2 regions of the Methylocystis sp. SB2 genome follow, and region 1 is predicted to be linked to the other one. Evidence: riboswitches for the same ligand, from Rfam matches in the RefSeq annotation. Region 1 holds a riboswitch; the other holds the start of a gene.
What was found. Region 1 has a riboswitch for fluoride ahead of ACPS74_RS09260 (efflux transporter outer membrane subunit). Riboswitches for the same ligand answer to the same signal wherever they lie in the genome.
Positions count from the first base shown of each region.

Region 2: it holds a riboswitch for fluoride, as region 1 does, so the genes downstream of both, crcB (fluoride efflux transporter CrcB) here and ACPS74_RS09260 (efflux transporter outer membrane subunit) in region 1, are expected to answer to the same signal.

Region 1 is NZ_CP187401.1:1,897,237-1,907,203, reverse strand. Features, by position in the region: gene ACPS74_RS09275 (polyphosphate kinase 2 family protein) at 1-484, opposite strand, end outside; gene ACPS74_RS09270 (plasma-membrane proton-efflux P-type ATPase) at 517-3,078, opposite strand; gene ACPS74_RS09265 (HlyD family efflux transporter periplasmic adaptor subunit) at 3,196-4,386, opposite strand; gene ACPS74_RS09260 (efflux transporter outer membrane subunit) at 4,424-5,956, opposite strand; fluoride riboswitch at 6,116-6,177, opposite strand; gene dgcA (N-acetyl-D-Glu racemase DgcA) at 6,233-7,216, opposite strand; gene ACPS74_RS09250 (ABC transporter permease) at 7,415-8,563, shown strand; gene ACPS74_RS09245 (ABC transporter ATP-binding protein) at 8,572-9,429, shown strand; gene ACPS74_RS09240 (MlaD family protein) at 9,402-9,967, shown strand, end outside.
Region 2 is NZ_CP187401.1:1,223,094-1,233,060, reverse strand. Features, by position in the region: gene ACPS74_RS06165 (M3 family oligoendopeptidase) at 1-1,032, shown strand, start outside; gene ACPS74_RS06160 (hypothetical protein) at 1,230-1,601, opposite strand; gene ACPS74_RS06155 (O-methyltransferase) at 1,803-2,471, shown strand; gene ACPS74_RS06150 (hypothetical protein) at 2,491-2,940, opposite strand; gene ACPS74_RS06145 (DUF2946 family protein) at 3,108-3,503, opposite strand; gene obgE (GTPase ObgE) at 3,644-4,708, opposite strand; gene ACPS74_RS06135 (GNAT family N-acetyltransferase) at 4,716-5,318, opposite strand; gene rpmA (50S ribosomal protein L27) at 5,498-5,767, opposite strand; gene rplU (50S ribosomal protein L21) at 5,834-6,142, opposite strand; gene ACPS74_RS06120 (spermidine synthase) at 6,376-7,068, opposite strand; gene crcB (fluoride efflux transporter CrcB) at 7,098-7,472, opposite strand; fluoride riboswitch at 7,558-7,620, opposite strand; gene ACPS74_RS06110 (Kazal-type serine protease inhibitor family protein) at 7,967-8,308, shown strand; gene ACPS74_RS06105 (Kazal-type serine protease inhibitor family protein) at 8,344-8,667, shown strand; gene ACPS74_RS06100 (hypothetical protein) at 8,713-9,099, opposite strand; gene ACPS74_RS06095 (L,D-transpeptidase family protein) at 9,198-9,967, opposite strand, start outside.

The DNA.
Region 1 (9,967 bases):
TTTCGACGGCGAGGAGCTTTTCCCATTCGTTGATGAAATCATAGCGCGGCTTCCACACCTCTTTTGGCGCGAGCTTGTGCACCCGTACGACGAGCACGTCTTCGTAATGCGAGCGATTGAAGATCGAAACGTAGCCGCGCTGCGGCGCATGCGGATGGACGCGCCACAGAAAGTCGTGCGCCTGTTCTTCGGGAGTCGGCTGCTTGAACCCGGTCACCTGCACGCCCTGCGGGTCCATGGCGCTGATGACATGCCAGCAGGTGCCGTCCTTGCCGGCGCTGTCGATGCCCTGCAAGACGATCAGCAGAGAATGCGTGCGGTCGGCGTAGAGTTTGCGTTGCAGCTCAGTGATGCGCGTGAGATTGCGCTGCAATTCCTCCGCCGTTTGGGCGTCATTGGCAAAGTCGCCGTGAAAACCCGGATCGATTGATCCGAGATCGACGTCCGAGCCGGGCTCGACGCGGAACTTTTTGACGAATTTCATGTGCTCCGCCTCCTTCGACCTGTCGCTCTTGTTCAACGGGTGAGAGCGACGTGGCTCGCAGTCAGGTTCTTGTCGCGCCGCCCAGCCAGACGCCAGTAGATAAACTTCACAATCTCAGTCACGACGACCCAGAGCAGGCAATAAAGCCACACGCCGACGATCGCCGCGCCGGGAACGGGGTCGACGCCGACTCCGTAAAGGCAAAGCAGCACGGCGACGACCTGCGTCGCCGCGATCGCCCAGAAGAGTCTGGCGCTCGGGTAGGGCGGCGAAAAAATCGCTTTTTTGGTGCGCACGCTGAAGAGCAGCAGATGGCCGCCGACGGCGAGCTGCAGAAACAGCAGAGTCTGGAGCTGGCCGGGATCAATTGGGATCATCGTCTGCAGCGACTCGTCGAGCGTCCAGCGCATGCCGATCAGCAAAAACCCGAAAGTCTCGGCGACCGCGATCAGTCCCATCAGCGAAGCGAAAATGAAGATGCGGTGCATGTCCCATCTCACCGGCTGCGGCGCGACGGGGACATTGTCGTAGGCGATCGTCATGATCGGGATATCGTCGAGGAGCGCGAGCGCGACGATCATGATGGCGGTGAGCGGCTGAAAGTCGAAAAACACGATCGACGCGACGACGACGATCATGATGTCGAGCGTCATCGCGATCCGATAGTAAATGTAGCTTTCGATGCGCTGAAAAATCTGTCGCGACACCCGGATCGCGTTGATGATGGTCGAAAGCCCCGGCGCCGTGAGGATCAACGCGGCGGCGCTTCGCGCCGCATCGGTCGCGCCGCTGACGGCGATGCCGCAATCCGCCTGTTTGAGCGCAGGCGCGTCATTCACGCCGTCGCCGGTCATTGCGACGATATGGCCGACCGATTGAAGCGCCTTGACGATCTCATATTTGTGTTCCGGGAACACTCTGCCGAATCCGTCGGCCCGCTCCACCGCGTCGACGACGCTGCGCGGCAGAGCGCTCGCCTTGACGTCGCCTTTGAAGACATCGCTCGCGACGAGAAGATGCGAACCCATGCCGAGCTGGGCGGCGATCTCATCGCCGATGGCGACGTCATCGCCGGTCACCATCTTGACTTCCAGGCCGAGCCCGCGCGCCTCCGCGATCGTCGCCTTGGCGTCGGCGCGCGGCGGGTCCATCAGCGAGATCAATCCGACCAGTTGCCACCGCGCGCCATCTTCCGACATGGCGACGCCCAGCGCGCGCTGGCCTTTGACGGCGAGCGCCGCCACCTCGTTCTGATAGCGCTGCAGAGTCTGCGAGTCGGGCCGCACGAGCGCGGATATCGCCTGCGGCGCCCCCTTGGCGTAGTGGCGAACGCCGCCAGAGCCGTCCGCGACTGTCGAGATGGTGCGTTTGCTGACGGGATCGAACGGCGTGAACGCCTTCTGCTTAAAACTGTCGAGCGCATCATGCGCCGGCAGCGCCGCCATTACAGCGAGGTCGATCGCGTCTTCGCTGCTTTTCTGGGTCGCCAGCGCAGCGAAGAGCAACACGTCGTCGCTCGTGAACGCGCCATAGGAAATGGCGCTTTGCACCGTGAGCTTGTTCATCGTCAGCGTGCCGGTTTTGTCGCTGCACAGCACGTCGACTCCGGCAAGCTCCTCGATCGCGTTCAGACGCGAAACAATGGCCTTTTGCAAGGAGAGCGTATAGGCGCCGATCGCCATCGTCACCGACATGACGGCCGGCAGCGCGACGGGGATCGATGCGATCAGCAGCACAAGCACATATTGGGCGATGGAGCCGACGCGATCCCAGCTCCAGTCGTCCGGCGCGATGACTTCCCGATAGAGCTGCGCGCCGACGAGGATCAGCGCCAGAAAAAATGCAAGCACGAGGAGAAAATCGCCGACCTCCGTCACCGCGCGTTGCGAATGCGAAACGGCGCCGGCGGCGCCGACCAGCTTCGCGGTGCGGCCGAAGAAGGTGCGGCCGCCCGTCGCCGTGACCACGCCAGTCATGGCGCCTTGTTTGGCGATTGCGCCCGCATAGGCGTCGTCACCGATCTTCTTTGAGACGGGCAGCGATTCGCCGGTGAGCGCCGCCTGATCGCAGCTCAAATAGTCGCCTTCAATGAGCAGGAGATCCGCGGGGATGATCTGGCCCGCGGCGACGCTGACAATATCGCCCGGCGTCAGTTCGGCGGCGGGGATCGTCGTCCAGGCGCCGTCGCGCATCACGCGCGCGCGGGGCGCGAGGTTTTTCTTCAGGGCCGCGAGCGCATTCGCCGCCTTGTTGTCCTGCCAGAATCCGACCACGGCGTTATAGAGAAGCAGACCGGCGACGACGCCGAAATCCGGCCAATCTCGCCGCACAGCGGAGATGACGGCGGCGGCTTCAATAAGGAACGGCAGCGGCCCCCAGAAATAGTTGAGCAGACGGCGCCATTTGCTTTCCGTTTTGTCCTCTAGGGCGTTTGGACCGTATTCCGCGAGCCGCCGCGCCGCTTCGGCGGCGGTGAGACCGCTCTCTGTCGTCTTCAGCGTCTCAAGTCGCTGCGAGATTTTGACCTGCGCCGGATCGAGGGAAAGCGCTGGCGAAGATTGGCCCGCCGGCGGTTTCGCGCTGACGTCCGGCATGCTTGCTCTCCCCATCACATAAAAAAATATCCGAACCGAATCTTACGGCGTGATCCGAGTCGCGCCAATAGATTCGCTCAAAAAGGCAAGCGCGAGTCTAAATTAACCGTGCACAGCCTATTCGGCGGCTGTGCAGGCGGCGCCGTCGTTCGACGCGCCTATGGCGTTATCTTTGACGATCTTGTCGGCGCGCGCCTTCGCATCTGCGAGATCCTTGTCATAGACGTCGGTCAGATATTCATTCGTCGTCGTCTTGACGATCGAGTGATTGGGCGATTGCAGCGGGCCGGACACATTAATCGAGGCGACCGTCGACAGGCCTGGACGCAAGGGCTGTTTCTCGAGTTCGTCCGCCCGTAGAGCGATGCGCACCGGCACGCGCTGGACGATTCGGATGAAGTTGCCGGTCGCGTTATCGGGGGGCAGAGCAGCAAAGACGGCGCCGGAGCCCGGAACAAGTCCCGCTACTTCTCCATGGTAGATCTGTTCCGATCCGTAGAGATCGACCTTGATGACCGCCGCCTGCCCGGGACGAACCCGAGCCATCCTGTTTTCCCACAAATTCGCCTCGACCCAGAGATGGTCGAGGGGCACGATGTTGAGAATGGCGTCGCCGGGGCGCACCCGCTTGCCGACCTGAACGCTGCGTTTGGCGACATAGCCGGTCGCCGGCGCCCGGATGTTCTGGCGCACGAACTCGACGTAAGCGTCATTGTATCGCGCCTTGGCGGCCTCGATGTCGGGATGGTTAATCCGCGTCACGCCGACGACGCGCGCCTCGACCGACTGATATTCCGCCTGCGCTTCTCGCAGATCGGCTTCCAGCGCGGCGAGCTGGTCCTCGGTATTCTGCAGCACCTGTCGCGAAGCGGCGCCGCTCAGCGTCGCCTCTCGGTATCTTGCGAGATCGTGGCGTGTTCTGTCGCGAAGCGCGGCGCGGGAAATGACCTTCTGGCAGACCTGGCGGCGCTGCGCGTAAAGCGCGCCGACGGAACGAACCGCGCGGCCGAGTTCGGCCTCCGCCTGCGCGAGCGCCGCTCTTGCGCGTTGGCCGTCGAGGCGAACGAGCACGTCGCCTTTCTTGACGAGCTGCGTCTCTTCAGCGAGCACGGCGGCCACGACTCCCGTCGCGTCCGCCTGAACCGGGATGATGTTGCCGGTGATGAAGGCGTTGTCCGTCGTCACCCAGTCGCGGTCGTAAAAATACCATCGCGAGAAAGCGATCAGCGCGCCGACAAGTACCGCCGCAATGACGATCTTGAGCAGAAATTCTCTGCGGGAGCGGATGCTTTTGCGGGACAGCGCCATTGAGGGGTTCGCGTTCTTCTGAAAGGACGTGGCGCGTTCAGCCGCCGCCAAGGGACTGGATCGTCTCGACGGCCGGCGTCAAAGGGTCGGTTTCGGGCGCCGGCTTCGGCGCGGCCAGCGGCGGACCATCGGCATAGCCGCCGCCCAGCGCCTGATACAAGTCGACGGCGGCGATCAGCCTGTCGCCTTCGAGCGCGCGCTGCGCGAAGCCGGACTCGAGAAGATCAACGCGCTCGGCGACGGTTTCGCGGCGATCCTTCATGCCGTCGCGCAGCCGCGATTGCGCGAGGTCATATTGCACACGCGCCGCGCGCAGGTACCGGCTTTGCGCCTCATATTCGGCGCGCGCGCGCTTGAGATTGGCGATGGCGTCGGCGACCTGCTGCGCCGCTTGCAGCAGCGTCTCATTATATGAGTCGACCGCCTGATCATAATCGGCGCGCTGAAACTCCAGATTGCCGCTGAGGCGGCCGCCCTGGAAAAGGGGCAGACGCAGTCCGGGCGAGACCGCGTAGCCGATCGCCGAGGGCGTGAAGAGATAGCCCGCGAGTTTGCTGATCTTCGTCGAGGTCACCGAGCCTTCGAAGCCGCCGGCGATGGCAAGATCCATCGAGGGAAGAAACATCGTTTTGGCGACGTGAATCCGGGCCGCCGCCGCCTCGGCGCGGCGCAGCGCGGCGGCGAGATCGGGGCGGTGCGCGAGCAGTTCAAGCGGCAGGCTTCGTGGCAGCGGCGGCGACGCGGGCGCTGGCGCGTTCCGGCCGGCGTAAAGGTCGCGCGCGGCGTCGGGTCCTTCGCCCATGAGCCGAGCGAGCGCATCCTTCTGCAGCGTCACCAGCGCCTGCGCGGCCGCTTCGCGCCGGACGGCGTTTTCGAATTCCGCGCGGGCGATCTGCACCCCGTCCAAGGAGTCAAGTCCGGTGCGATAGCGGGTTTCAGCCAGCGCAACCAAATCTCGGCGCAGACGCGTCAAAACTCTCGCGACCTCGAGCTGGCGCGCCGCGGCGTAGCCGCGCAGATAGGCGCGCGCGACCGAGGCGGTCAGCAGCAGGCGCGCCTGCTCCAATTCGGCCTCCTGCGCCGCCGACTCGCCGATCGCCGAGTCCAGCAGAGCCCGGTTTTTCTCCCAGAAATCCAGCTCCCAGGTCAACGCAAGCGGATTGATAAAGGCCATGGTCTTTTGCAATCCGCCCTGCGCCGGATTGTAGGAGGCCACGACGCCATGCAGCGGGTTGCGGGATTGCCGCATGCCGAAGGTCGCCTGGACTTCCGGCAGGAGCCTTGCGCCGGCGACCTGTACGATGGCGTCCGCGCCGCGTAGAGTGTCTTCCGCTTTCTTGAGGCTTTGATTGTCGCGCAGCGCCTTGTCGATGACGCCGTCAAGCTCTGCGCTGCGGAAGGCGCGCCACCATTCTTCACGGGGCCAGGCCGTCTCGCCCGAGGCGGCGTTCAGCCCGGATCTGGCCAACGTGCGCTCCATGGCCGGCGCGCCGAGAAATTGGGCGCGCTCTACGGGCGTCGTGGGCGCGCAGCCGGCGAGAAAAAGCGCGACCGGGGCTCCGCAGCACATCCATCGCCGCCGTGTCCCGAGCCGAATAACGCCCATACGCCCAGCGGCGATGATTCCGCGGCTGCCGGGGCTCAGGCGGGAAGGCGCACGACAGGGTGCGGGTTCTCTAAGCAACAGGACACTCCTACCCTGCGCCGACGATCTTAAGAACGTGGCGGCGAGTTCGCAGGAGTCATCAGCCTTTCGGCGGTTATCGGGGGAACCCCATCCCCATCCGTTAAAACTTAGTTTACGACTTAGCTACCGGTCAATAAGTCCAGAGGGCGACCTCGCGGGCTATCCCCAGAGCTCCCGCGCCGGCGGCATGAGAGTCGATCCCTCGTAGCACAGCCCAGGAACGCGGTCGCGGGCCAGAAGCAGAGGCCCGTCGAGGTCGACGAAGGAGGCGATCTGCCCCACCAGGACAGCCGGCGCCATCGCGAGCGACGTTCCCACCATGCAGCCCGCCATGATGGAAAAGCCCATCTCCTGCGCCGCGCGCGCCAGCGCGAGCGCTTCGGTCAGGCCGCCAGTTTTGTCGAGCTTGACGTTGATCGCGTCGTAGCGGCCCTTGAGCGGCGCGAGCGAGGCGCGGTCATGCACGCTTTCGTCGGCGCAGATCGGCACGGGTCGTGGCATGGTCGCGAGAATGTGGTCCCTGCCCGCCGGCAGAGGCTGCTCGATGAGCGAGACGCCGTAATCGGCGCAGGCGGCGAGCTGGCGGGGAAGGGTTTCCGCCGCCCATGATTCGTTGGCGTCGACGATAAGGGTTGAGTTGGGGGCGCCTGCGCGCACCGCGGCGAGGCGCGCTTCGTCGCCTTCGCCGGCGAGTTTGATCTTCAAGAGCGGCCGACCGGCCGCCCTTTCCGCCGCGGCGCGCATCTGATCGGGCGCGCCGACCGAGATGGTGAAGGCCGTCACAAGCGGCGAGAGCGCCTTGAAACCTGCCGAGATATGGGCCGGAACGCCCGAAAGCTTGGCTTCAAGGTCCCAGAGGGCGCAATCGAGCGCGTTGCGCGCCGCCCCCGCCGGCAGCAGGCGCTGCAGCGCGGCGCGATCTGCCCCGGCTTCGAGCGCGTCGCGCGCGCCTTCAATTGTGGCGACAACGCTTTCGGCGCTTTCGCCATAGCGGGCGTAGGGCACGCATTCGCCCCGTCCGACGCCGTCGCCTTCGACCAAAGTCGCGGTCACGACCAGGGCTTCGGTCTTGGCGCCCCGCGAAATCACGAAGCTGCCGGCGATCGGGTAACTCTGTATGGCTACAGATAGTTTTCGCTTCAAATCTCTCTCCGGCGCCCGCGTCGCGCGGCCGCGATGGCGCAGTGATGTGCGCCGACGCGCTTGCTGACGTCAATTCACGAAGTTATGAGTTTTTTGCAAGAGCGGCGCGCCGGCCGGCGTCAGTGGCGCGCCACAATCGTCGTATAGGATGACGCGATCAATGAGCCGATCACTGACTCCAGCGCGGAGCGAAGCCCGATGACCGTCGCGGCGATGCAGCGTCCGCCCAAAGTCGCGCGCCAATCCGCCGCGCAGGGCGTGCGCCTTGCGCTTTCGGGCGACTGGACGCTCGTCGCCTCTCAGCGCCTGGAGGAGGAGGGGCGTCGAATTGTCGACGAAGCGCGTCTCGACCGCACGATCGCCATCGATCTTTCGCAAGTCTCGCAACTCGACACGGCCGGCGCCTGGCTGATCAATCGCGCGCGGCATGATCTCGCGCGCCGCGACGTCGCTGTCACGCTCGAACATGCGCGGCCTGAATATTCGACGCTGCTCGAAGAAACGCGTTACCGCGCCTTCGCTGCGCCCTCGCGGCCGCGGTTCAATGTCATCTTCGTTCTGCTTGCGGATTTCGGCGAATCCATCGTGGATGCGCTTCGCGAATTTTACCGAGGCGTCGGCTTTCTCGGCGAATTCGTCTCCTCGATGATGTATGTGGCCGCCAATCCGCGGCGGTTCAGGCTCACTTCGCTTGTCGCGCAAATCGAGCTGGTCGGCTTTCGCAGCGTCCCGATCATCGTGTTGATCAACATTCTGGTCGGCGGCATCGTCGCGCAACAGGGCATCTTTCAATTGCTCAAGTTCGGCGCGTCCAGCTACACGGTCAGCCTGATCGGTATTCTTGTCTTGCGCGAACTCGGCGTGCTGCTCACCTCGATCATGATCGCCGGCCGTTCAGGCTCGGCGATCACCGCCGAACTCGGCTCGATGAAAATGCGCGAGGAGGTCGACGCGCTGCTGGTGATGGGGCTTTCGCCCTTCGAGGTGTTGATCGCGCCGCGCGTGCTCGGTCTGGTGATTTCCCTGCCGATTTTGACCTTCGTCGCCGACATGGCGGCGCTCTTTGGCGGCATGCTCGTGGCCTGGTGGTATGGGGGGATCAGCCCCGCGGCGTTCGCATCATTGCTCAAAGAGGCGATCGCGCTGCATACGTTTCTTGTCGGCATCATCAAGGCGCCCTTCATGGCGCTGGTGATTGGCCTCATCGCGTCGATGGACGGGCTCGCGACGCAGGGCTCCGCCGAATCGCTCGGCCGGCAGGTCACGTCCTCGGTCGTGAAATCAATCTTCATGGTCATTGTGATGGATGGGGTGTTCGCCGTATTTTTTGCGGCGATCGACTATTGAGCGCGGCGATGACCAACGCCTCGGCTCACGCCAACGACGCCGCTCAACCGCGTCCGAATCGCGACGTCATTATCAGCGTGCGCGATCTCGTGGTCGGCTTTGGCGACAAAACCATCATGAAAGGACTCAGCCTCGACGTCTACCGCGGCGAGGTGCTCGGCTTCGTCGGAGGATCTGGGCAGGGAAAATCGGTGCTCACCCGCGCGATTCTCGGACTCACGCCGACGCGAGGCGGCTCCATTCGGGTTTTTGGGCAAGATCGCGACGCGCTCGCGCCGCTTGAGCGGCGTGCGCTGGAACAGCGTTGGGGCGTGCTGTTTCAGAACGGCGCGCTGTTTTCGGGCCTCACGGTGAAGCAGAATATTCAGATGCCGATGCGCGAAATGCGCGACCTCTCTCAGCGACTGATGGACGAGCTAGCCATGCTGAAGCTAGAGCTCGTCGGCCTCAATCCCGACGCCGCGGACAAATTTCCGTCAGAATTGTCGGGCGGCATGGTGAAGCGCGCGGCCCTGGCGCGCGCCTTGGCGCTTGATCCCGAGCTTGTGTTCCTGGACGAACCGACATCGGGACTCGATCCGATCAGCGCCGCCGAATTCGACGCGCTGATCGGCACGCTGCAGCAGACCCTCGGGCTGACCGTGTTTATGGTGACGCACGATCTCGACAGCCTGTTTTCTATTTGCGACAGGGTGGCCGCGCTCGCTGAAGGTCGGGTCATCGCCGCAGGGCCGCTGGAAACCTTGCTCGCATCCGACCACCCGTGGCTGAAGGCCTATTTCCACGGCGTGCGTGGCGGCAGACTGACTGCGGCGCGCGTTGAGCAGAAGGACGAACAATGGAAACCCGCGCCAACTACGCCCTGATCGGCGCTTTCACGCTGGCGGTCGCCTTCGCCGCCTTTCTTTTCGTCTACTGGTTTTCCGGTCCGAGCCAGCTTGGCCGGCAGGATACGTTCCAGATTGTCTTCACCGCGGTTTCAGGGCTGAGCCGCGGGTCCTCGGTGCTGTTCAATGGCGTGAAGGTCGGCGAGGTCACGCATCTTGGGATTTCCGAACAAGATCCGAGCAAGGTCGACGTGCTCGTCAGGATCGACAGCAGAACGCCGGTCAAGACCGACACCCGCGCGCGTCTCGAGACGCGGGGCTTTACGGGCGTTTCCGACGTCCTACTGGTCGGCGGCACGCCCGGCGCCCCGCCTCTGACGGCGCAAGTCGGCCAGAAGTATCCCCAAATTCAGGCCGAGCGCTCCGAAATCCAAAATTTGCTCGTCAATGTTCAGAGCCTGTCGAAAAAGGCCGCCGAAGTCCTCACGAAACTCGACAATCTCATTGACGATAATGGTCCGGCCATCACCGCGACGCTTAAAAATGCTGCAACGGTCAGCAAGACTTTCGCCGACAA
Region 2 (9,967 bases), 670 kb from region 1:
CGCCATCTCTCCAATCGTGTCGAACGCGAGGTGGTCGAGGCGCTCGCGCAAGCGGTGGAGGCCGCGCATCCGCGCCTGTCGCATCGCTATTACAAGCTCAAGGCGAAATGGTTCGGCAAGGAGGCGCTCGACTATTGGGATCGCAGCGCGCCGCTGCCGTCGACGCCGGCCAAACGCTATTCCTGGCCGGAGGCGCGCGAAATCGTGCTCGAGGCTTACGATGGATTCGCGCCGCGCATGGCGGAGATCGCCGGGCGCTTCTTCGAGAAGAACTGGATCGACGCGCCGGTGCGGCCGGGCAAGGCGCCGGGCGCCTTTTCACATCCCACCGTGCCCTCCGCGCATCCCTATGTGCTGCTGAATTTTCAAGGGAAGACGCGCGACGTGATGACGCTCGCGCATGAACTCGGCCATGGCGTGCATCAGGTGCTTGCGGCGCGACAGGGCGCTCTGATGGCGCCGACCCCGCTGACTCTCGCGGAGACGGCGTCCGTCTTCGGCGAAATGCTCACCTTCCGCGCGCTCATCGTGCAGGCGTCGGATAAGGCGCAAAAGCGGGCGCTGCTCGCCTCCAAGGTGGAGGACATGCTCAATACCGTGGTGCGGCAGATGGCGTTCTACGCCTTCGAGCGAAAGGTGCATAACGCGCGGCGCGAAGGCGAGCTGACTGCGGATCAGATCTGCGAATTATGGATGAGCGTGCAAGCCGAAAGCTTCGGCCCGTCGATCCGCCTTGGCCCCGGCTATGAGACCTTCTGGGCCTATATCCCGCATTTCATCCATTCGCCGTTCTACGTCTACGCCTATGCGTTCGGCGACTGCCTGGTGAATTCGCTCTACGGCGTTTATCAAAAAGCGCATGAAGGATTCGCCGAGCGCTATTTCGCTTTGCTCGAAGCAGGCGGCGCCAAGCCTTACAACGAGCTTCTCAAGCCCTTCGGATTGGACGCGCGGGATCCGGCCTTCTGGAACATCGGCCTTGAAATGATCGAAGGCTTGATCGCGGAACTGGAGGCGATGGAGGACGCCTAGAGCGCTTCCCGGTCACATGGAATCATGTGATCGGTCAGGAATCGCTCAAAATCAAAATGTTTGGAGCAGGTTCTCATCGAAAAAGTCTGTCAACTTTTTCGGAACCTGCTCTAATTGGCGCGATGACGCACGCGCGCCAAACAAAAAAACGCCGGCGTTGAGCCGGCGTTTGTGTTGGAAGAGGCTGTTGTCAGCGCTTAATTCTGGCCGCCCCGGATCACGATCTTTTCGCCGTCGCAGGCAGCTTCGCCAATATACACGTTGTGGGCGCCCTCGACGGGCTTGCCGGTCCATACGCAATTCTTCTTGGAATCGGTGCGGTCCACGAGTTTGAGCGTGTAAACGCCGCCGGTGAGTTCGCCTTCAAGCTTGTAGGTCAGCACGGAGCCGTTATCGAGCTGCATTTCGCTCTTGCCCGAAACCTTGTCGCCTTCCGTCGCGACAGTCCAGGTGCCCTGAGCGCGCTTGATGCCCGCCTTATTCGCTTCGGTCACATTCCACTGCGCGGCATAGGCCGAGGCGCTAAAGGCGGCGGCGGCAAGGGCCGTCGTCAAAGCAAGCTTGATCATTTGTTGTGCTCCCATAAAGTGTTGTGATGAGCAGCATATCGGCCGCAGTCCAACTGGGGCTCGTGAAATGCGGCTATCAAGCCTTTTTGCGTCCGTGCGCTGTGGCGCGCGAACGACGGCGGAACATCGCGTGATATCACGCGAGATGTCAATTTATTTTCGCCCGAACAAACGTTAAGCGCTCGATGCAAGGGACGTCAAATGTTCGAAGTAAATAACTGGCATATCGTGGACGACTACATCGGTGCGGCGCTGATTTCCAAAGAAGAAGCGCAGGAGGAAACGCTTGCGGCAAATGCGCGCGCTGGCCTTCCCGCGATCGACGTTTCGCCGCCGCAAGGCAAATTGCTGTATCTGCTCGCCTGCGCAATCGGCGCAAGACGCGTTCTCGAAATCGGGACGCTTGGAGGCTACTCGACGACCTGGCTGGCGCGGGCCGTGGGCGAGGGCGGCAAGGTCGTCACCTTCGAAGTCGATGCGCATCACGCGGAGGTCGCTCGCGCCAATGTCGCCCGCGAAGGCATGAGCGCGCGCGTCGATCTGCGCGTCGGCCCCGCGCTCGAAATGTTGCCTTTGCTTGAATCAGAGCGGGCGCAACCCTTCGATCTCGCCTTCATCGACGCCGACAAGCCCAGCAACGCCGCCTATTTCGATTATGCGCTGAAGCTGTCGCGTCCCGGCGCGCTGATCATCGTCGACAATGTCATTCGGGAGGGCGCCGTCGCCGACGCGTCGGCCACGGACAGCGGCGCGCTGGGAGCGCGCGCGCTGTTTGACGCCGTCGCCGCGGAGGGGCGGGTCGAAGCGACGGCGGTGCAAACCGTCGGCGCCAAGGGTTGGGATGGGTTTCTGATCGCGCGCGTCAGATAGGACGCCTCTCCGGCGGCCTTCAAACGCTGTCGTACGCGCGCTTGCCGCGCCGCTTGCGGGGCAATGGCGCGCCGTCGGCGCCGAACAGGGCGGCTTCGACCTGGTTGCCGCTGTCGTCATAGCGCCAGGAGATGCGCGCCGCGCCAAGATCCTTGCGGATCGTGGGCTTACCTTCGGCGTTGAAGTAGGCCTCCTCGACCTGATTGCCCTTGGCGTCATAGAAGCGCGCCACCCTGGCCGCGCCAAGGCTTTTGCGCTTCATTGGCCGGCCGTCGGGATCGAAATAGGCCTCGACGACCTCCACCCGTCCGCGCGTCGGGGCCGGCGCGGCAATGGCTTCAGGCGCGACGCGGATATCGCCGTCGCTCGCCGCGGTCAGCTTCCCGTTCTGAGAGCAGCGCCGTTCTCCCGAGGCCGCGCTGCGCGCCCTCTTCGCGAGGCGCGGCGCCAATTGAGTTTTCTGTGCCATGATCCCAAATCGCTGCGCGGTCCGATGGCTCGTCGCAACCGCCAGTCTGAGAACTGAGCGGCGCGTGCTGCGATGCACGCTGACAAACGACGGATACGCTGGTCTGACTCTCCCCCGCCGCGGCAATGCCGACAGTCGGGCGTGACGCCGCATTGCTGCGGCAAGCGTCAGATCAGGACGGGAGGGGCGCGGGAGCCGAGCGGCGGTGTCGACGCCTCTGGAGGACGAGACGTCTCGTCAAAGGCCAGTCCGATCGTCGAATAGGACGCGGCCGGCGGCGTTTCGCCGATAAACGGCGAGGCGGCGGTCGCGCCGCCGAGCGATGCGCAATGCACGACGCAACAGACGTCGCCGTGCCGCGCCGGACGTGCGGGCGTCGCCGGATCGCCGGAAAGCGGCCCGGAAGCCTTGCTGAAGCAGATCGTGTTGGCGAAAAGGCCCGAACCGCGTCCGCTGAACGAAACGCCGACCGCGAGGCCTTGCAAAACAAACAGATAGGCGACGAGCAGCGTGACTGCCGTCGAACCGTACTGCGATGTTTTGACTTCGCTGCGCGTGCTCATAGCCCGTCGAAGCTATTCACTGATCTTGTCAAGGTCAATGGCGCCGCCGCGCGCCGGCGGCAATTAAGGGTTCGGGCCGCCCAGAGCGCTTATCGATCACATGGAATCATGGGCGCCAACTTTTTCGGCACCTGCTCTCGTCAGGGGGCCCAGGGCCCCCCGGCTTCCGACGCGCGCTCGTAAGCCTTTTGCGCCTCGATGGCGTCGAATACAGCGCGGAGCGCTTCCCTGACGCCGACGCGGCTCGCGGACGAAAGGAGCAGGGGCGCCGGATGGCGATCGTGCGTCTCGGGCCCGGCGGAGGCGATCGCCCGCTTCAGCCGCTCCCGCTGTTTCTTGAGATGGTCCGCGTCGACCGCATCGATCTTTGAAAGCGCGACGATTTCCGGCTTCTCGGCGAGACCGGCGCCATAGGCGGCGAGTTCGCCGCGGACGATCTTGTAATCCTTGCCGGCATGTTCGCCGGTCGCGTCGATGAGATGCAGCAGCGCCCGGCACCGCTCGACATGGCCGAGAAAGCGGTCGCCGAGGCCGTGGCCCTCATGCGCGCCCTCGATCAAACCCGGAATGTCCGCCAGAACGAGTTCCCTGTCGTCGATGCGCACGACGCCGAGACCGGGATAAAGCGTCGTGAAAGGATAGTCGGCGATCTTGGGCTTCGCCGCCGTCACCGTCGCCAGAAAGGTCGACTTGCCGGCGTTGGGCAGGCCGATCAGCCCCGAGTCGGCGATGAGTTTCAGCCGCAGGATGATGGTGCGCTCCTGGCCCTCGAGGCCCGGATTGGCGCGCCGCGGCGCCCGGTTGGTCGAGGTGGTGAAATGCGCGTTGCCGAAGCCGCCATTGCCGCCTTTGCAGATGACGACGCGCTGCCCAACCTCCGTCATGTCGGCGATGAGGGTTTCCCCATCCTCCTCAAAGATTTGTGTCCCGACCGGCACTTTCAGCACGGCGTCGGCGCCGCGTCCGCCGGCGCGGTTCTTGCCCATGCCGTGGCCGCCGGTCTTGGCCTTGAAGTGCTGCTGGTAGCGATAATCGATCAGCGTGTTGAGCCCGGCGACGCATTCGGCGACGACGTCGCCGCCGCGCCCGCCGTCGCCGCCGTCCGGTCCGCCGAATTCAATGAACTTCTCGCGCCGAAAGGAGACGGATCCCGCGCCGCCGTCGCCGGAGCGTACAAAAACGCGGGCCTGGTCGAGGAATTTCATCTGCCGCTCACGGTGAAAAGAATCGCGGCCGGCGGGCGCCGAACAGCGTATGCGCTTCGCCGCGCTTTAATTCGAAGAGCTCGACTTCCATTTCGCCGCCGCGCGCAGGCGCCGGCCGCATGCCGCGGCCCGTGCGGTGGAACCCCAGCTTCTCATGCACATGCAACGAGGAGCGATTATCCGGCCGCGCGGCGGAGACGATCCGATCCAGCGACGTGATTCCGAAGGCGAGGTCGATGAGGGCTCTGGCCGCCTCGGTCGTATAGCCCTGTCCCCAATAGGGCTTGCCCAGCCAATATCCAAGCGTCGCCGAGCCGCGACGGTCGGCGCCATGCAGGCTCACAAGCCCGATCGGCTCGTTGGGCCGATTCTTCGGGGTGATGACGAGATGGAGGCCGCCGCCGGCGCCGTTCTCCTGGCGCACCGATGCGATGAACGCGTCGGCGTCGTGTGGCGCATAAGGATGCGGGATGCTGGCGGTCATCAACGCGACGTCGGGATCGCCGACGTGCTGGCGAATCTCGTCGGCGTCAGCGGCGCGCGGCCAACGCAGCCACAGTCGTTCAGTCTCCAGCCGAAAAACGTCGTCGCGGGTAATTTCGGGAAACATTCATTGCTCCAAGCGACATCGGAAATATTGGCCTAAGAGCCTGAAAGGAGTGCGCTCCCCACTGGCCCTTCACGGCGCTTCCGGACATCTCGCCTGAAACGTTCCCGCCTGAATTCGCGAGAGTGGTAGTCGAGACGACTGTCCGCCGGAAGGCCGGCGGCGGGTCGTCCCCTACCGCCTTACTCGGCTGCTGCGGCGGGCGCCGGCGCCACCGATACGCTAGCGCGTCCGCCGCTGGACTTGAATTCGACGACTCCGTCGACGAGCGCAAAAAGCGTGTGGTCCTTGCCCATGCCGACATTGCGGCCTGGGCGCCACTTCGTGCCGCGTTGGCGCACGATAATATTGCCGCCGATGACGGCTTCCCCGCCGAATTTCTTGACGCCGAGGCGCCGCCCGTCCGAATCGCGGCCGTTGCGCGACGAGCCGCCTGCCTTTTTGTGAGCCATGGTCTTGCTCCGATCTTCCTATGCGGCGACTGGGGCCGCTTTATTCTGGGTGTCGCGAGAGGGCGGTCAGCTCTCGATCGCGGTGATTCTCACGAGCGTCAGGTCCTGGCGATGACCGCGCTTGCGCTTGGAATTCTGCCGGCGGCGCTTCTTGAAGGCGATCGACTTGGCGCTGCGGGTCTGCTCGGCGATCTCGCCGGAGACTTTCGCGCCGGCGATCGTCGGGGCGCCGACCTTGGGGCTGTCGCCCCCCAGCATGAGCACTTCGTCGAAGGTGACGGCGTCGCCAGGCGCGCCGTCGAGCGCCATGACGGTGATCACGTCCCCAGCGGCGACGCTATATTGCTTGCCGCCGGTTTTGATGACTGCGAACATCTTTTTTTCCTGTGTTCGTCCCGACGCTGGCGTTTCCGCCGGCCGGCTTCTTGGCAGTTAGTGGCTTCGCCTCGAACTTGCGCCAGGCGCAAACGAAAAGCGCGGCGAAACCGCCGCGCCGAAGCGACGTTCATCTACCCTTCAAAACCGGCGACTGTCAATATGTGGGGCGGTTGGGCATCTCAGTTTGAAATTTCAGCTTTGGGTAAAACAGAAGCTTTGCTGGCAGGGTTCTATTGCATCTGAGGCGTTGACTCTCTTGTCGCGATCCAGATGACGTGCCGGGCGCCGCCACGTTGGCCGTTGGCGCGCACCTTGACTTCATCCACGCGGAACCCGGCTTTGCGGAGGCGCGACGTGAAATTCCGATCCGGCCCCGATGACCAGACGGCCAACACCCCATCAGGGCGCAGCGCCTTGCGGGCCGCCCTCAATCCCTCGATATCGTAAAGTCCGTCATTGGCTTCGCGAATCAGGCCCTCGGGGCCATTATCGACATCGAGAAGGATTGCGTCATAAGTCGAGCGGCCAGACCGGATCAGGCGTCCAACATCCGCTTCCTCGATGCTGACGCGCGGATCCGTCAGGCTGGCGCCGAAGACTTCCGCCATCGGACCGCGCGCCCAGTCCACGACCGCCGGAATGAGTTCGGCGACAACGATCCGCGCTTTCGCCCCGAGGACAGTGAGCGCGGCGCGCAGCGTGAAGCCCATCCCCAGCCCGCCGATCAGAACGCACGGCTGTGGGCGCGCCTGAATTCTCTCGCAAGAGAGCGTGGCGAGCGCCTCCTCCGAGCCACTGAGGCGACTGTTCATCAGTTCGATATTGCCCAGCATGATCGAGAATTCTGCGCCGCGACGCTTGAGGCGGAGTTCGCCCTCGCCGCCGGGTATCGGCGCTGTGTCGAGCAGGGTCCAGGGAATCACTGATAACTCTCCGTTGGAGTTCGAACCCTTCACGAAAAATGGCGCAGCAGCGATAGGCCGGCGAGGAGGCCGGCCACCGCAAGGCCGACCGACGCCACGACATAGAAGGTCGCCATCGCCAGTTCGCCGCGCTCGTAGAGCAAAACCGTCTCGAGCGAGAACGCCGAAAAAGTGGTGAAGCCGCCAAGGATCCCGGTCGTGAGGAACAGGCGCCAGTTCTGAGACGCCTCGCCCTGGAAGGCGAAATAACCGACGATCACGCCCATCAGGAACGAGCCGAGCACGTTCACGGTCAGCGTCCCGAACGGAAAACCAACGCCGATCAGTCGGGCAAGAAGAAGATTGACCCCGTGGCGCGCGGCCGCGGCCAGTCCCCCGCCAGCAAATACAATGAAGAAGCCCATGACGTCGTCCTTTCGAGCGAGCGGACGACAAACATGCTGCGGCAAGGCGGCGTTTCAGACGCGCTCCTCCCGCAGGACGCGCGTCCTTGCGGCAGGAGCCATCAGCCTTCATCAGGCGGTTACCGGGAGCCCCATCCCGTGTGGAAGGCAGCATAGTCGAGCCGGCGCGAGCGATCAACGCCCCGGTCGCCAGCCGCAGTCAGGGCTTCGAACTCGGGTTAATTTCAGCTCCGTCATGCCCCGCCTTGTGCCGGGCATCCACGCCGGTCAACCGCGAAACGCATCGCGCGGAGACGGTAGGTTCGGCTCATATCCTCACATTTGCCTCGCGTCATCGCGTGGATGGCCGCGACAAGCGCGGCCATGACGCGGTGAGATGACGCCTCTCTAACCCGGATTCGGAGCCCGGCAGCCGCCGGTCATCGCCCGAGGGGAACGCTCGTCGGACATCGGCGTTATCCAACCGTTACGAAAGCATTTTTTGGAGAATTGCTATGCATTTACGTCTTGGCTTGCGCCTCTGCGCGCTCCTACCTTCGACCTTATTCGTGCTCTTCATAGCGACGTCATCGCCGGCGGTCGCCGCCGGCGGGGTCGGCGCCAAGTGCGGCGGCTTTGTGGGCCTTCACTGCGCGAAGGGCCTCTGGTGCGAGATGCGCCCGGGCTCCTGCCGCGTCGCCGACGCGTTCGGCCATTGCGCCGTCAGGCCGCACTTCTGTCCTCGCATTTTCAGGCCGGTTTGCGGGTGCGACGGCCGCACCTACGCCAACGACTGCGCGCGCCGCGCCGCGATGGTCAATAAGCGGCACAATGGTCGGTGCAGGGGCCATCACTGACCGCGCTTCGAAGCAACAAATTAAAGGAGGAGGATATGACGAAAATACTTTGGACATTAGCGAGCGCCCTGGCGCTCTCGCTCTTTGTTTCCGCGCCCGCCTCGGCCGCCAAGGTCGGCGAGATGTGCGCAGGCATCGCCGGCATTCAGTGCGACAAGGGCTTGTGGTGCGACCCCGAGCCGGGTCAATGCGGCGGAGCGGACATCGCCGGCAAGTGCGTGGAGGTTTCACAGATCTGCACCAAGGACTATCGCCCGGTCTGCGGCTGTGACGATAAAACCTACGGCAACGACTGCACGCGCATTGCCGCGAAGATCGCGAAAAAGTCCGACGGCGAGTGCCCGAAACCTTACAGGTGAGACCTGGAGATGGCGCGGCGCAATTGGGCCGCGCCATTTCTTCGGCTAGTTGAAGCAGCCGCTGGCCTGCATCTGCGCGAACCAGATCGCGCAGGCCGCCTTGGCGTTCTCGTAACGCCGACGGGGGGAGCCGCCGCCGTAACCGCCGTAACCGCCATACCCACCGTAGCCGCCATCGCCGTCATAATCGCCGTCGTCGTCGCCGCCGGGATAGCCGCCGCGATAGCCACGACCATAGCCTTGACCATAACCTTGGCCATAGCCCGGACCATAACCGCCGCCGCCGCGCCCGTACTGATGCTGGCGCATGCAGGTGTTGTAGTTTTCAGCGATCGCGAGGCACAGCGGCGCATTGGCCGCCTGCGCGATCGGCGTGAAGAGGATGCCGAGCGCGCAAGCCGCGCCGACGATAGAATAGGTCACGAGCCGCATGCGGCGTTTTCCTTGTTTGCGCCCCCCAGCGCTTTTGCCACTGCATCTTCGCGCGCGTCGGCTGAAACCAAGCTGAACGGCGTCTCAGCGCGCCGCGATCACCAGCCGGCGATGCGTCGGCATGACGTATCGCCCGCGCCAAAAGCGTAATGATCGCCGCAGGCGAAGGCCACCGGAGGTTCGCCGGTCTGTTCGAAGATGTCGTAGCCCTGCTTCAGATTGCGCCAGAATTCGGTCCAGTGCTGATAATTGCCGCCCGCGCCGACGAAGGCGAGCCAGCTGCCGCCGGTTTCCCGAGCGATCGCCTGCTCCGTCAAGCGGAAGGGAAAAATATGCACCTGCACTTCGTGCTGGCCGGCGCGCATCGCCGCCTCGACGAAGGCGTAGATTTCCTCGATGCCGCGGTCGGTCATGGCGAAGCAGCCGACCGACTTGCACGCGCCATGCACCATGACGAGGCCGCCGGTCCGGCCGTTCTGGCGATCGAAGGCGTTCGGATAGCCGACGTTGAACGCGCGGTGATAATTTGAATGCGGGTGCAGCTGCTTCGCCGAGACGCTGTAGAAGCCCTCCGGCGACTGGTAGTCGGCTTCCTTGAGCTTCGGCCCGAGCCTGCCTGACCATTTGCAAATTGGATAGGTCTTGTAGAGCGAGAAGCGGCTGTTGCTCTTTCGAAGCCAAAGCTCGAGCTGCCCTTCCTGCTTGAAGATCCGCACGAAGACCTGATCGCCCATGCCGAAGCGGATCGGGGCCTCCTGCTGAAACGCGTCCTCGGGCGCCGCCCGCAGAGTCGGCTCGACGGCGCGCGCCACCTGGGTCGGCGGCGCCGACGCAGGCGCCGACTCTTGCGCCGTCGGCGTCGCCTCAA